Regions from separate parts of the Pollutimonas sp. M17 genome, predicted to be linked through region 1. Evidence: predicted binding sites of a transcription regulator. Region 1 holds the regulator's gene; each other region holds the start of a gene.
What was found. Region 1 encodes FNR, which switches genes on or off when oxygen is low (the NO sensors DNR and NnrR bind a similar motif). Its sites were predicted from a motif close to TTGATNNNNATCAA; they were not measured.
Positions count from the first base shown of each region.

Region 2: the regulator FNR is predicted to act here: its motif matches at 2,432-2,445, upstream of OEG81_RS07215 (ribonucleoside triphosphate reductase).
Region 3: the regulator FNR is predicted to act here: its motif matches at 2,999-3,012, upstream of OEG81_RS07170 (DUF2249 domain-containing protein).

Region 1 is NZ_CP107548.1:2,267,762-2,272,895, forward strand. It holds gene clpB (ATP-dependent chaperone ClpB) at 1-173, opposite strand, end outside; gene OEG81_RS10730 (LysR family transcriptional regulator) at 348-1,277, shown strand; gene fnr (fumarate/nitrate reduction transcriptional regulator Fnr) at 1,426-2,154, shown strand; gene OEG81_RS10740 (hypothetical protein) at 2,180-2,434, opposite strand; gene OEG81_RS10745 (FixH family protein) at 2,465-2,701, opposite strand; gene ccoG (cytochrome c oxidase accessory protein CcoG) at 2,719-4,218, opposite strand; gene ccoP (cytochrome-c oxidase, cbb3-type subunit III) at 4,229-5,134, opposite strand, start outside.
Region 2 is NZ_CP107548.1:1,498,941-1,504,074, forward strand. It holds gene OEG81_RS07205 (anaerobic ribonucleoside-triphosphate reductase activating protein) at 1-367, opposite strand, end outside; gene nrdD (anaerobic ribonucleoside-triphosphate reductase) at 384-578, opposite strand; gene OEG81_RS07215 (ribonucleoside triphosphate reductase) at 637-2,337, opposite strand; gene OEG81_RS07220 (DUF2249 domain-containing protein) at 2,563-2,826, opposite strand; gene OEG81_RS07225 (YbfB/YjiJ family MFS transporter) at 2,921-4,069, opposite strand; gene OEG81_RS07230 (ATP-dependent DNA helicase) at 4,066-5,134, opposite strand, start outside.
Region 3 is NZ_CP107548.1:1,490,617-1,495,750, forward strand. It holds gene hemN (oxygen-independent coproporphyrinogen III oxidase) at 1-226, shown strand, start outside; gene OEG81_RS07155 (YbaN family protein) at 219-617, opposite strand; gene OEG81_RS07160 (Crp/Fnr family transcriptional regulator) at 689-1,369, shown strand; gene OEG81_RS07165 (hypothetical protein) at 1,360-2,676, opposite strand; gene OEG81_RS07170 (DUF2249 domain-containing protein) at 2,676-2,909, opposite strand; gene OEG81_RS07175 (NAD(P)H-dependent flavin oxidoreductase) at 3,054-4,292, shown strand; gene ubiU (ubiquinone anaerobic biosynthesis protein UbiU) at 4,312-5,134, shown strand, end outside.

The sequences.
Region 1 (5,134 bases):
TTGGCCGCCACGCCGGCGCGCGCCAGCAGGCTGGCCGCACCGCTGTCCGTATCGGCCAGCAGGGCCGCCAGGACGTGGGCCGGCTCGATATACTGATTATCGTGCTTCACGGCCAGGCTTTGCGCGTCGGCAAGGGCCTGCTGGAACTTCGTCGTCAATTTATCGTATCGCATAATATGGTTTTCACTGAAATGGGAGAGCATGTGCTCGAATAGTGAATATGTGCGGCCGGAACAGGCATTTTCAAGGGCGTTTGCGGCCGCCGCGGACCGAAGGCGTTCCCCATGCTGATACTATTGCACTTGGCCCGGCCCCGCACTGACTGGCCGCCTACCTGACACGCCAGCATGGACAAATTCAAACAACTCGAAAGCTTCGTGGCCGTTGCGACACTGGGCAGCCTGTCGGCCGCCGCCCGGGCCGAAGGCATCGCCCCGGCAATGATGGGCCGGCGCATCAGCTCGCTTGAAGCGCGCCTGGGCATCAAGCTTCTGGCGCGCTCCACCCGCCGCCTGTCCCTGACCTCGGAAGGCGCCGAACTGTTCGAAGAGGCGCAGCGCATCCTGCGCGAACTGAATGACGCTGAATCGCGCATTTCACAGGGCAGCATACGGCCCAGCGGGCATTTGCGCGTCAGCGCGCCGGCGGGCTTCGGGCGGCGCCACGTGGCGCCGCTGATACCCGAGTTCGTCGCCGCCTACCCCGAGGTCACCGTCACCCTCGACCTCAGCGACCGCCTGGTCGATCTCATCGAAGAACGCTACGACTGCGCCATCCGCCTGGGCGAACTGGACGATTCCCAGATCGTCGGATTGCGCCTGGCCGACAACAAACGCGTCATCGTCGCCGCTCCGTCCTACCTGCAGGAATACGGCCGCCCCAATACGCCCGACGATCTGGCGCAGCACAACTGCCTGTCTTTCGGCAACCAGGGCAATCAGGCCCGGGGGTGGCTGCTCAGGCAGGACGGGGAACTGCGCGCCGTGCGCGTCAAGGGCAATATGGCCTGCAGCGACGGATCGGTGCTGCATCAGTGGACGCTGGCCGGCATCGGGCTGGCCTGGCGTTCTTTGTGGGAAGTCCAGGAGGACCTGGCCGAGGGGCGCCTGATCAGCGTGCTGGACGACTACGCGGCCCCGGCCAACGGCATTTTCGCCATGCTGCCCGAACGCAAGCACCTGCCCCTGCGTGTACGCCTGTTCATCGACATGGTCAAGGCGCGCTATGCATCGCCCGCCTACTGGAATCCCACTGGCGAAAAAACCACACTCAGGTGACAAGCAAGGGATTAAAAGCCCGCTACCGTATACTTGATGCATGTCATGGCAAGGGATGCGCCAGTCTCCCTGACTGAAAGCTTACAATGAAGCATACGGCCCTTAGCTGGCCGCCGAACCTTACTTCCTCGCCCACGAGGACGATTGAATGCAGAAAAAAATTCCTGTTACTCCCAATTCGACGCGCTGTTCCACTTGCATGCTCAGCGAAATATGCCTGCCGCTGGGCATGCCGCGCAATGATGTCGCCAAGCTGGATGAATTGGTCAAGGAACGCATCCGCATCCCCAAGGGGAGTGCCCTGTTCCGCCTGGGCGACAAGACCGAAGCGGTGTACGGCATCCGGTCGGGCTCCCTGAAGACCCAGCTGGAGGATTCCTCCGGCCAGGTGCAGATCACCGGCTTCCTGCTGCCCGGCGAGATCCTGGGCATGGACGGCCTGCTGGACAACACCCATGTATCCCACGCCATCGCGCTGGAAGATACCGAAGTCTGTGTCATACGCATAGACGAAATGGACCAGCTGTCGCAGCATCTTCCAGTGCTGCAGCAACAGTTCCGGCGGCTCATGAGCAAGGAAATCAGCCGTTCGCACCATCTGATCATGGCCCTGGGCGCCCTGCGGTCCGAGCAAAGGCTGGCCGCCTTCCTGGTGAACCTGTCGCAAAGGCTGGTTGTGCTGGGCTATTCGGCCAGTGAATTCATCCTGCGCATGAGCCGCGAGGAAATCGGCAACTACCTGGGCCTGACCCTGGAGACCGTCAGCCGTCTGTTTTCCCGCTTTGCGCGGGAGGGGCTGATCCGGGTCCAGCAACGCGAGGTCCACATCCTGGACATGCGCAATCTGCAGGCGCTGGCCGGCACCGACTGCGGCTGAGGGCCGCCCCGCCGCTACGCGGCGGTTATTGCTCTATGGGATCGCCGAACTCGTCGACCAGCTGGCCGCGAGGCGCCAGGTGCAGGCTCAGGGCGCTGGACAAGGCGGCCATCAGCCAGAAAAGAAAGAATCCCCCCGCATACACTTGCTGGCGAGTAGCTTCCATATAGCCGAAAAAGGCGATATCCAGGGGATCGACCATGGCGAATACCGCTGCACTGGTGGCCGCGCCCACCAGGAACGAAGGCCATAAAATCCACATCAATGAACGCCACCGCATAAAGGTCTCCCGTCGTATTCTTTTGCTTGCCTAAGGTTTTGAAGGCGGCGGAGTCTGGGTTTGCTTGCTGACGACCAGGCCGCGCTTGACGCCCCCGTCGGTAATGGCCTGATCCCCAAAATTCTGCACCGCCAGCACAATGGTAATGATACAGCCAACGACGGCCGCCGCCGGGCCGGCCATGAGTATCCATGGCCAGGGCTCCCGCCACCAGGGCTTGCTGCTGTTTTCGGGCCCATTCGCGCCAGTGGGTTGGGTGTCGGACATGGTGCTGCCTCCTGGAATCATTTTGGCACAAAAAAGCTGGAACGCTCGACGACGGTCGTTTCGCCTTCCTCGCCATAGCTGCCCACCACGGTGAGCTCGATATCGTGCAGGCCCGCGTCGACCTTGCCGGCCGGCGCCCGTACCACGATGGGCACCAGCCGGTTCGACGCCGGATCGACGTGGACTGTGGTCGCGCCATGGTCGGCCGTCATGATGGACAGCTCGGGCAGACCGCTGGCGCCCAGGGTCAGCTCGACCGGCGACTCGGACGTGTTGATGAACTGCAGGCGATAAACGTTCTCTATCATGCCGCCCGCCACTTCGCGGCCCAGTACGCCCCGGTCGCGGATGACGTCCATGCGCAGGTTCGTGCGCGTGGCCAGCGACACCACGAAGCCAATGACGATCAACCCCAATATGAAGGAGTAAGCCAGCACCCGCGGCCGCAGCATGCGCTTGCGGACCTGGCTTTGCGTCATGCCGTCGGCGATGGCGCGCCCGGAGGTATATCGGATCAGGCCTTTGGGATAATCCATTTTTTCCATGACCTGATCACAGGCGTCGACACAGGCGCCGCAGCCTATGCACATGTATTGCAGGCCGTCGCGGATGTCGATGCCGGTGGGGCAAACCTGCACGCACAGGCTGCAATCGACGCAGTCGCCCATGCCGGCTTCCTTGTGGTCGATGCGGCGCGAGCGTCCGCCCCTGGGCTCACCGCGCACATGGTCGTAGGTCACCACGAAGGTGTCGTCGTCGACCATCACGCTCTGGAAGCGCGCATAGGGGCACATGTATTTGCAGACGGCTTCACGCATGAAGCCCGCGTTGCCCCAGGTCGCGAAGGCGTAGAACACCATCCAGAACCACTGCCACGGCCCCAGGGACAGGGTCAGCAGGCCCATGCCCAGTTCGCGTATGGGCGCGAAATAGCCGATGAAGGTGGAGCCCGTCCACCAGGCGATCAGCAGCCAGACGATGTGCTTGGATGCCTTCAGGCGTATCTTGCGCCATGTCCAGGGTTGCTCGTCCAGGCGGATGCGCGCCAGCCGGTCGCCCTCGATGCGCCGCTCGACCCACATGAAGATTTCGGTATAGACCGTTTGCGGACAGGCATAGCCGCAGAACAGGCGCCCCGCCATCGCGGTGAACAGGAACAGGGCGAAGGCCGAAACCACCAGCAGGACGGCCAGGTAGATGACGTCCTGCGGCCACAGCACCATGCCGAAGATGTAGAACTTGCGCGCGGCCAGATCGAACAATACGGCCTGGCGGCCGTTCCATTGCAGCCAGGGCAGTCCGTAGAAGATCAATTGCGTCACGAACACCATGACGATGCGCCAGCGCGCGAAGATGCCCGACACCGAGCGCGGGTAGATCTTGCTGCGCACGTCGGACAGCGCCTTCTCGACCTGCGGAGAAGCGCCACCCCCGACCCTGGATACGCGGGGCGGCTGCCAGGCGGGCGCCGCCGCGGATGTTTGCGTGGTCGGATTGACGGGTGGTTCGCTGCTCATGTGTGGCCTTTTATTTCGCTGCTGTGCTGGTTCCCTGATTGGACAAGCCCCATACCCATGCGGTAAGCATGCGGATCTGGTCCTCGGTCAGAATGCCTTCCTGCGCCGGCATGCGGTTCTCGCGTCCGTTCAGGATGGTGTCCACGATGGACGCCTCGGAGCTGCCATAGAGCCAGACATTGTCGGTCAGGTTCGGCGCACCCAGGGCGGTGTTGCCCTTGCCTTCGACGCCGTGGCAGGCGACACAGAAGGTCTCGAAGCCGCGCTTGCCCGGCACGACGCGCAGCGGATCGCTGGCCAGGCCCGACAGGGAACGCACGTATTGGGCGATGTCGGCGGCCTCGGCCGGCTTGATGGACGACTTCCAGGCGGGCATCATGCCGTGCCGGCCCTTGGTGATGGTTTGCAGGATCTGTTCGGGCGCGCCGCCGTACAGCCAGTCGCCATCGGCCAGGTTGGGGAAGTTGCCGCTGCCCCGGGCATCCGAACCATGGCATTGCGCACAGTTGTTCAGGAACAGCCGCTGCCCGATTTCGCGGGCCTGCTCGTCGTGGGCCACCTCGGTGATCGGCATTTCCTTGTAGCGGGCGTATACCGGCCGGATCTGCTCGTTCATGGCCTCTTGCTGCGCCTTGACCTGCCTGGCCGCGGTATAGCCCAGAGTGCCCTCGTAGCTGCCCAGGCCGGGATACAGGAACAGCATGCCCAGGGCAATGACGCACAGCCCTATGTAGAACACCGTCCACCATCGCGGCACCGGCGTGTTCAGCTCGGTCAGGTCGCCGTCCCAGACGTGTCCGGTGTCCTCGACCTGAGGCACGGTCTTCTTCAGCCAGGCGCGCTGGGTGAACAGCAGCCAAAGGCAAAAGACGATCCCGCCGATGGCGATGATGGCGATGAAGTAGCTCCAGAAGCT
Region 2 (5,134 bases), 770 kb from region 1:
GCAGCGGCAAGATGTCGGCCAGACGCCGGGGATGGGTGCCGCCGCTGTGCAGGCCTATCTTGTAGCCCAGCGCACGCGCCTGGACTATGGCCTCGGGCAGGCCGGGGTCCATGGTGGGCTCGCCGCCGCTGAACACCACGGCATCGATCAGGCCCACGCGGCGGCGCAGCAGGGCAAGCACGTCCTCCCACGGCAAGGGGCTGTGCGCCGTGCGCTCCTGCAGATGCGGGTTGTGGCAGTAGCCGCAGCGCCAGGGGCAGCCCTGCACGAACACCACCGCCGCCAATTGACCGGGGTAGTCCGTAGCGGTGAACGGCGTCACGCCGCCCACCTTCAGGCTGTGGCGGCGCTCCGCCTGTTCAGGCACGGCAACGTCCGGCGGTTCAGGCCGCAAGCCGGGCCTCGCGTTCGCTGAAATACTTGCGCTCGTGGAACTCGCCCTTCTTGCCGATGTTGAACGACGACATGGGGCGGTGATAGCCCATGACGCGCGTCCAGATTTCGCAGGGCTGGCGTTCGTCGTCGGAAAGGGCCGGGGTGGCGGTCGATGCCATGGTGTGTTGTGCAAAGGATGTCATGCTGGTTTCTCCTGGAGTGGTGTTGAAAATGGATAATGGCTTCTCGATGCCGATAGCCTCAAGCGGCCTGGCGCAGCTTTCGCGCCAGGATTTCTTCGTCGCATTTGGGGCAGAATTCATGGCTGCCGCCCAGGTAGCCGTGAACCGGGCAAATGGAAAAGGTCGGCGTTACGGTGATGTAGGGCAGCTTGAAGCGTCCCAGAGCGCGCTGCACCAGGGCGCGGCAGGCGGCGGCGCTGGACAGCGGCTCGGTCATGTACAGATGCAGCACCGTGCCGCCGGTGTATTTGCGTTGCAGTTCGTCCTGGCGCTCCAGCGCCTCGAAAGGATCGTCGGTGCAGCCCACCGGCAGTTGCGACGAGTTGGTGTAGTAGGGCATGTCCGCCGTGCCCGCTTGCAGTATGCCGGGGCAGCGCTTGCGGTCTTCCTTGGCGAAGCGATAGGTGGTGCCTTCGGCGGGCGTCGCTTCCAGGTTGTACATGTGACCGGTCTCTTCCTGGAATTCCAGCATGCGTGCGCGCACGTGATCCAGCAGGCGCAGGGCGAAGGCATGGCCCCAGGGCGTCGTGATGTCGTGGCCGTCGTGAGTGAAGTTGCGGATCATTTCATTGATGCCGTTCACACCCAGCGTCGAGAAATGATTGCGCAGCGTGCCCAGGTAGCGCCGGGTATAGGGAAACAGGCCGTCGTCCATCAGGCGCTGGATGACCTGCCGCTTGATCTCCAGGCTGTCCTTGCCCAGTTCCAGTAGTTCGTCCAGCCGGCGCAGCAGCGCCGCCTCGTCGCCGGCATGCAGATAGCCCAGCCGTGCGCAGTTGATCGTGACCACGCCCAGCGAGCCGGTTTGCTCGGCTGATCCGAACAGGCCGTTGCCGCGCTTGAGCAGCTCGCGCAGATCCAATTGCAGGCGGCAGCACATGGACCGGATCATGTTGGGCTTGAGCTCGGAGTTGATGAAGTTCTGGAAATAAGGCAGCCCGTACTTGGCCGTCATCTCGAACAGCAGCTCCGCGTTCGGGCTGTGCCAGTCGAAATCGGCGGTGATGTTGTAGGTGGGAATCGGAAACGTGAACACGCGGCCCTTGGCGTCGCCGGCCATCATGATTTCGATGTAGGCGCGATTGATCATGTCCATTTCCGCTTGCAGCTCGCCATAGGTGAACGGCATTTCCTGGCCGCCGATCAGCGGCGTCTGTTCGCGCAGGTCCTCGGGGCAGATCCAGTCGAAGGTCAAATTGGTGAAGGGCGTCTGCGTCCCCCAGCGCGACGGCACGTTCAGGTTGTAGATGAGTTCCTGTACGTATTGCTTGACGTCGGCATAGCTCAAGGCGTCCTTGCGCACGAAGGGCGCCATATAGGTGTCGAAGGAGCTGAAGGCCTGGGCGCCGGCCCATTCGTTTTGCAGCGTACCCAGAAAATTCACGATCTGGCCGACCGCGCTGGACATATGCCTGGGCGGGCTGGATTCCACCTTGCCCGGTATGCCGTTCAGGCCTTCGTTCAGCAGGGTGCGCAGCGACCATCCGGCGCAATAGCCCGACAGCATGTCCAGGTCGTGGATGTGCAGGTCGGCATCGCGGTGGGCCTGGCCTACGGCGGGCGGGTAGACGTGGTCCAGCCAGTAGTTGGCAATGACCTTGCCCGATACGTTCAAGATCAGGCCGCCCAGCGAGTAGCCCTGGTTGGCATTGGCGTTTACGCGCCAGTCGACCCGCTCCAGGTATTCATTGATCGAGGACTCGACGTCGATATGCGTCATGCTGGCTCCGTTTCGCTATATATTGTGGTGAAACGAAGGATATTTACTATATATGGTGGTGGTCAAGCATTGGGGCGGATTATTTTGGAATAGCTTGATGCAGGTTAAATGGAAGGCGCCATGCCGGCGACAGCCGGCATGGCGCCCAAAAAATGCATGATCGATGCTTGCGGCTTCAAGGCTCGCTTATCGGTGCGAGCGGTCTCCGATGGCGTCGACGGGACACTATCCGAGTATCTGGAAATCGATCACGATTTCGCCCGGCTGGCGCGATACGTAATCGATCTTGATCTGATCGCCGAAGTGGCCTTGAAGCTGCTGTAGCAATGGCAGCGGATCGTGGTCATTGCAAAAGCGCATGGTTTCGCCAGGGTGGAGCGCGGACAGCGCGCCGAAGATGGCGGCATGGCGGAAGCGCTTGGCGACGCCGCGCGCGTCGAAGGGATGCACGCCTTCGGAAAACACAGGAATGGGGGAATCAATTGACACGATCAAGTCCTTGTAAAGAGTGGAGGTCGTGTTTTGATTATAGGTAGCCGTCGCGCCGATCCGGCTCAGAACCACATTGCCAATAAGGTTGAGTTCATTGGCTTCGCAGGGGTTTCTGGGTAAGCGCGATCGCTGCGCCCAGTATCAGCATGGCGGCGGAAACAGCCAGGCCGGTCGAGAGCGAACCGGAAAGATCGCTGATCCATCCGGCCGCCACCGGACCGACGGCCTGCCCGATGGCGAAGAGGCTGGTCGCCACCGCCAGCGAGCTTCCCCAGGCGGCCTTGGGCAGATTGGTCTTGACGAAGCCGGTGGCCGCCGACGGCACCATGAAGACGCTGGAGCCCACCAGCGCGGCGGATAGCCATGCGCCCGCGATGCTGGGCACAATCAAGGGCAGCGCCGCGCCGGCGGCCAGCACGATCATGGACGCGGCCATGGGCAGGCCGTCGCGCCGGCCATTGAAGACCCGCGCCCAGATCAGCGGCGCCAGCAGCGTCATGATGCCCAGCAGGCTCCACATGATCGAGGTGGCGGCGGCGATCGACAGTGCTTGTATGTGGCTTTGGCGCAGCCAGGCCACGATGAAGGTCATGTAGGCGATGTAGCCCAGGCCGAACAGGAAGTAGGCGGTGAATTCGGGCACGCAGGGACGCCAGGGCCAGGCGGCCGTGGCGCCGCTGGCGGAAGGTTCGGCAATGGTCCGCATGGCCGCCACGGCGGCCAGCGACAGGGGGATGCACACTCCGCCCGATCCTATCCATGCCCAGGGCCAGGCGGCCGGGCCGGCGTAATCGAACAGCCAGGGCAGCAGGGCGCCGGTGGCCAGCATGCCTATGCCCCCGCCGCTGAAGAAGATGACGATGGCACGGGTGCCCAGCACGCCGGACAGCACGCCTCCGCAGATGAAGGCGCCCGCCGCGCCGAAGCCCGCCAGGAAGCGATACAGGGTCAACAGCTGGAAGTCGTGCGTCAGGCCGTTGGCCAGCAGGGCCAGCGTGGTCAGCGCCAGGCCGGCGACGAACAGCCTGCGGTTGCCGATGCGTGCGACGAAATAGATGGTCAGCAGCGCGCCCAGCAGATACCCCAGTGCATTGGCGGTATTCAGCCAGCCGGCCTGGGCGTAGTTCAGCTCCAGGTCGGTTTTCATGGCCGGCAGGATCAGCGCATAGCCGAACCGCGCAAAGCCCACTGCCACGGCCGCGCCGCCTGAAAGCGCCCACGGTATCATTGCCGGTTTCATCGATGTTCGCCGCTGGGGCTTCCGTTGTCGTTGCCGTATTCTACCCGCCACCAGGCGGGGAGCAGCGCCCTTATCCGGGGTTGTCCGTAGCGGTCGTCGATGAGATGCACAACGCCCCGATCCTCGTGGCTGCGTATCACCCGTCCGGCGGCCTGTATGACTTTCTGGATGCCGGGGTACAGATAGGCATAGTCGTAGCCGCGCCGCGCGCCGAAGGCGCCGTCCATGCATTGTTTTATCTGCTCGTTCACGGAGTTGACCTGAGGCAGCCCCAGCGTCGAGATGAAGGCGCCGATCAGCCGGCTTCCGGGAAGGTCGATGCCTTCGGAGAACGCGCCGCCCAGAACGGCGAAGCCGATGCCCCGGCCATCCGGGGCGAAGCGCTCCAGGAAATGCTCCCTGCCGCGCTCGTCCATTCCGCGCGATTGCCGCCATACCGGAATGTCCGGGCAAAGCCGGACGAATGCGTCGGCCGCCTGCTGCATGTAATCGAAGCTGCTGAAGTAGCTCAGGTAATTGCCGGGCCGCTTCCGGTACTGGGTTTGCATGAGGCGGGCGATGGGGGCCAGGGATCGCGCCCGCTGCGCGTAGCGCGTGGATATGCCGGCGGCGACGCGGACCTCAAGCTGGTCCGGCCGGAACGGGGATTCCACGTCCACCCATGCGGTGTCTTCGGGCAGCCCCAGCGTATCCCGGTAGAAGGCCCAGGGACTCAGGGTGGCCGAGAACAGCGCCGTGGCGCGGCTGGCGGCATAGCGCTGTTCCAGGAAAGGCGCCGGGATCAGGTTGCGTATGCAGAACAGGGCATCTTGCCCCCCAAGGCCTTCAGCGGCGCCATCTCTTGCCTTGGCCTTGGGGCTGCCCGCCAGCGTGATGTCGAAGACGGAGTGGCTGCCAAACGATTCCGCCATCCGGAGAAAATGCAGGATGTCGAAATGCAATCCTTGCAGCGCGCCGTCGGCGTCTTCAGGGTGATCGGCAAAATGCTCCGTCAGCGCGCCGCTAGTCCGCAAGAGCGCCGCCAGGAATTTCGGCGGCAGGCCGGTGTAGGCCTGGTAGGCGGCT
Region 3 (5,134 bases), 780 kb from region 1:
GCTGGATTTCAGCGTGCTTGGCCGGACCTATGGCATCGACTTCACGGACTATTTCGAACCCGAGCTGCAAAGGCTGCAGACATTCAAGGATGCCGGCCTGCTGCGGATCGACGACAAGGGCATCGGCGTCACGCCTAAGGGCCGTCTGTTCGTGCGGGCCATGGGCATGGTCTTCGATAAATTCCTGGGCCAGCCCACGGTGTCGACGTACTCCAAGCTTATTTAGCCGGGTCGTCGGGGCCGGCCAGCGCATCGCTTGCGCGCAGGGTCTTCATGCGCAACAGATACACCGTAACGCAGATGCCGGGAATCAGAAGCAGCAGGCGCACCCAGGGCAGGGGCACATGCCAGGCGGAAAAGGCCAGTGTGGCCCACAGGAAGACCAGGGTAATGACCTTGGCGCGCATGGGGATGCCCCGGCCGGTTTGTATGCCTATCAGGTAGGGTCCCAGTATGCGGTGTCCGGTCAGCCAGCGGTGCATGCGTTCGGAGCCGCGTATATAGCAGGCCGACGCCAGCAGCAGGAAGGGCGTGGTGGGCAGCAGGGGCAGGAACAGCCCCAGCACGGCAAGGATCAACGCCAGGGTACCGGCGATGTTGAACAGGATTTTGATCACATGTTTTTTGAGTGGGGTAGCCGCCGCGTTTGCGCGGCGCCACAACAATATCGATACGGGATTCTAGCAATATGACGAGCGGCAAGACGCGTACCCAGGATTTCCTGGCCAGGCTACCCCTGTTCAACGAGCTGAGCGCTCATGAACTCGACAACCTGGCTTCCGGCACGACCGAAGTCCAGGTCGCGCGGGGCGAAATGGTTTTTCACCGGGGCGAGCCTTGCGTGGGGCTGCACACCGTGGTCTACGGGCAGGTCAAGCTGATGTTCGTGTCGCCGGGCGGAAGCGAGAAGGTCGTTCGGCTGATCGGCCCCGGCGACAGCTTCGGCGAAGCGCTGATGTTCATGGAAAAGGCCTACATCGTGTCGGCCCAGGCCCTTGCCGACACCTTGCTGCTGCATGTCGGCAAGGCAGTCATCTTTCATGAACTGGGTCGGCATCCGGGTTTTGCGCGCAAGATGCTGGCGGGCCTGAGCCAGCGCCTGCATAGCCTGATGGGCGACGTCGAGGCCTATTCCCTGCGGTCAGGCACCCAGCGCGTCATCGGCTATCTGCTGAAGGACGAGCAATGCAAGGACGGCCATCACTTCCGCCTGGAAACCAGCAAGACGGTGATCGCTTCGCGGCTGAACCTCACGCCGGAGCATTTCTCGCGCATCTTGCACGACTTGTGCGCCCATGAGCTGATCCGGGTCAAGGGCCGCGAAGTCACCGTCCTGGACGTTGCCCGGCTGGGCTCCTATCAGGGCTGAGGCAGTTCAGCCAGCGCCAGTGCAATCTGTTTTCGGGCCCGCAGATAAAAGCCCAGGGCCCGGGCCATGTTGAACAGCAGCCAGGCCGCCGATACGGCCAGCGCCAGGCCGGCGGCATGCGAGAACAGGGCGGGCAGCAGGCTGGCCGATAGAAGCAGCAGCAGGGCGATCAGATGAGCCCAGTACTGCCGCGCGGCGATGGCATCGGGAATGAAATCCTTCACCTTGGGCACGACGCGCAGCGCGATGGCCAGGTCTTTCTGCGCGTGATACCAAAGCAGGAAGGGGATGATCTTGTACAGCATGCCGTTGACGGCGGACCAGCCGAAACCCACGATGAATAGCAGCCCGAGACTGACGGAAAAATCCTTCGCGCCCGCCGCCTGGGCCAGCCAGACCGGTCCGCAGGCGGCCAGGGACAGCATGGCGGTGTGCCAGAATAGAGTCGTGGCATCGGCCTTGGGCCTTTTGCGCGTCCAGAGCAGCCGCAAGGTGACGATGGCATAGGCGGTGTAGGCCGCCAGCATGGCGGCGCCTATGGCCAGGTCGATTTCCATGCGCATGGCCGGTGGCGCCAGGGTATTGGCCATATAGGCCGCGAGCAGCACGAAGATCACGGGCGCCAGCCAGCGCGTCAAGGGCTTGGGATAGATTTCAGTCACCTGGAAAATGGGAATGACCTGATAGGCCATGCCGATGATCAGCAGGCCCACCCAGCCCAGCAGTCCCCACGCTCCATGCGCATTGGTGAGTACCCGGGAAAACGGCAAAGGCCAGGCGAAGCCCGCGGCCAGCATGGCGCCCAGGGCCGCGGCGGCCAGCAGCGCCGCAAGCGCCAGCCGGGTGGTGGCGAGGATCTCGGTCGAACCCTTGGTGGCCAGCCTGCGGTATTTCCATAGACCGCCCGCACAGGCGGCCAGGAAGCAGCCCAGTGCGGCGCAGAGCAGGGTCAGCGCCAGCGCGAACATCCAGGGACGGAAGGAAAGAAAGGCGGCGGCCAGCGCCAGCGTGCCCAGGTTCAGCAAGGCATGCACGGCGATGGAGGTCGCCCTGGGCGCCAGTACGCTCACACCTGTCGCGACGGGCAGTATCTGCATCAAGGCGCCCGCCATGGCATTGGCCAGGACGCCCAGTGTGAACAGGTGCGTCAATGCCAAGGCATGCCCCGTCCAGCGCGATGACAGCGCGGACGGCCCGGACCAGAGCAGCAGTGCGGCGGCCAGCAGGACGAACAGCGGCGCGGTGAACAGGAAGCGCAAAGGGACGCCGGGCGCGGGGGACTGCTGAAATGACAGGGCGCGCTGCATCAGTCTTTATGCCAGATAAGGATTTCGTATCGATGACGATCGTCGATGCGGGTGGTGTAATCGTAACGGTTGTTGCGCAGGATGCCGTACAGCGGATGCGGCTCGCGGTCGATGAGCATGCGCAGCCGGGCGCCGGCCGCAAGAACGGACAAGGCGTCCAGCACGCGCTCCAGCGGCTCTGGGGGCTCCAGTCCGCAAACGTCCAGAACGATTTCTTCCTTGCTGTTTTCCATAAGCATCACCCTACACATATACAGGCCTGCCGGGCGGCATAACCTCATTGCGAACGCTGTATTTTTACATTCGGGTAAACGCCGGAACCTTGATATTTATTAAGGAAGCTGCTGGCTTTTGCCTACATAGTGGCATCTGCGTTCATACGCCGTTATTTTCAAGCAAGGACGATTATTGTGTTGCAGACCGCATTGGAACGACTCAAGTTGAAAGGCAAGGCGCTGTTGCCTATTGTGCAGGGAGGCATGGGGGTTGGCGTGTCGGCCCACAGGCTGGCGGGCACGGTCGCTTCGCTGGGCGCGATGGGCACGATTTCCAGCGTCGATCTGCGCCGCCATCATCCCGACCTCATGGTGCAGACGGGCCGTTCGCGCAACAAGGAGCTGATCGATTCGGCCAATCTCGTCGCGCTCGACCGCGAGGTCAAGGCCGCCCACAAAATGGCTGCGGGCAAGGGCCTGGTGGCGGTCAATGTCATGCGGGCCGTGTCCGAGTATACCTCGTACGTGCGCCAGGCCTGCGAAAGCGAGGCGGACGCCGTCGTGGTGGGCGCGGGCCTGCCCCTGGACCTGCCCGAATTGACCAGCGGCTTTTCCAAGGTGGCGATCATTCCCATCTTGTCGGACGTGCGCGGCATCGGGCTGATCCTGAAAAAATGGATGCGCAAGAACCGCCTGCCGGATGCCATCGTCATCGAGAACCCCAAGTACGCGGCGGGCCACCTTGGCGCGCCGACCGCCGACAGCCTGGACAATCCTAATTTCGCCTTTGCGAATGTGCTGGAAGGCACGCTGGAGCTCTTCAAGGAACTGGATATCGAAAAAGAGAACATTCCCCTGATCACCGGCGGCGGCATTCACAGCCACGAGCAGGTCGTCAAGCTGATGGGCATGGGGGCCAGCGCGGTTCAATGCGGTTCGCCTTTCGCTGTAACAGAGGAAGGCGACGCGCATCCCAACTTCAAGAAGGTTCTGGTCGAGGCCAAGCCCGAAGACATCGTGACCTTCATGAGCGTCGCCGGCCTGCCGGCCCGCGCGGTGCGCACGCCCTGGCTGGCCAATTACCTGGAAAAGGAAGAGAAGCTGCAACGCATCGCCAAGAAGCGCCCCTGCACGGTGGGCTTCGATTGCCTGGCCGCTTGCGGCCTGCGCGACGGCATCAGCAAGCACGGACAGTTCTGCATCGACACGCAGCTGGCGTTCGCGCTGGCCGGCGACATCAAGCGCGGCCTGTTTTTCCGGGGCTCGGAAAAGCTGCCATTCGGCAACGCCATACGTCCCGTGCGCGAGCTGCTCGACTATCTGCTCAATGGCATCCGCCCCGCGCTGAACGCGGTCGCGGCGCCCACCGTGCGGGCCGCCGACGCCTTGCTTCCCGCCTGAACCGTCCAGCAGGATTTTCATGACTTTCTCCACGCCCACGATGCCAGGGGCGGCGCCCGCCGTCGAACTGGTTTGTCCGGCCGGCAGCCTGCCGGCCCTGAAGGCCGCCGTCGACAACGGCGCCGACTGCGTCTACCTGGGGTTCCGCGATGCGACCAATGCGCGCAACTTCGCCGGCCTGAATTTCGATGAGGCCGCCATCGCCGAAGGCATACGCTATGCGCATGAAAAGGGACGCAAGGTATTCCTGGCCTTGAATACCTATGCGCAGCCGCGCGCCTGGCAAGAGTGGCGAGTCGCGGTGGACCGCGCGGCGGATTCGGGTGTCGACGCCATGATCGTCGCCGATCCCGGCCTGATGGCCTACGCCAGCCGCCGGCATCCGCAATTGCGCCTGCACCTGTCGGTGCAGGGATCGGCCACCAACTACGAGGCCATCAATTTCTATCGCGAGAACTTCGGGGTGGTGCGCGCCGTGCTGCCCCGCGTGCTGTCGCTGGCCCAGGTCGAGCAGGTCACGGAAAACACGCCGGTCGAGATCGAGGTATTCGGTTTCGGCAGCCTGTGCGTCATGGTGGAGGGCCGCTGCGCCCTGTCGTCCTATGTGACCGGCGAATCGCCCAACACGCACGGCGTGTGCTCCCCCGCCAAGTCGGTGCGCTGGCAGCAGACTCCCGACGGCCTGGAGTCGCGCCTGAACGGCGTGCTCATCGACCGCTATGCCGACGGCGAGAATGCCGGCTATCCCACCCTGTGCAAGGGCCGCTTCGACGTGGCCGAGGAAAACTACTACGCCATCGAGGAGCCCACCAGCCTGAATACGCTGGAGCTCCTGCCCAGGC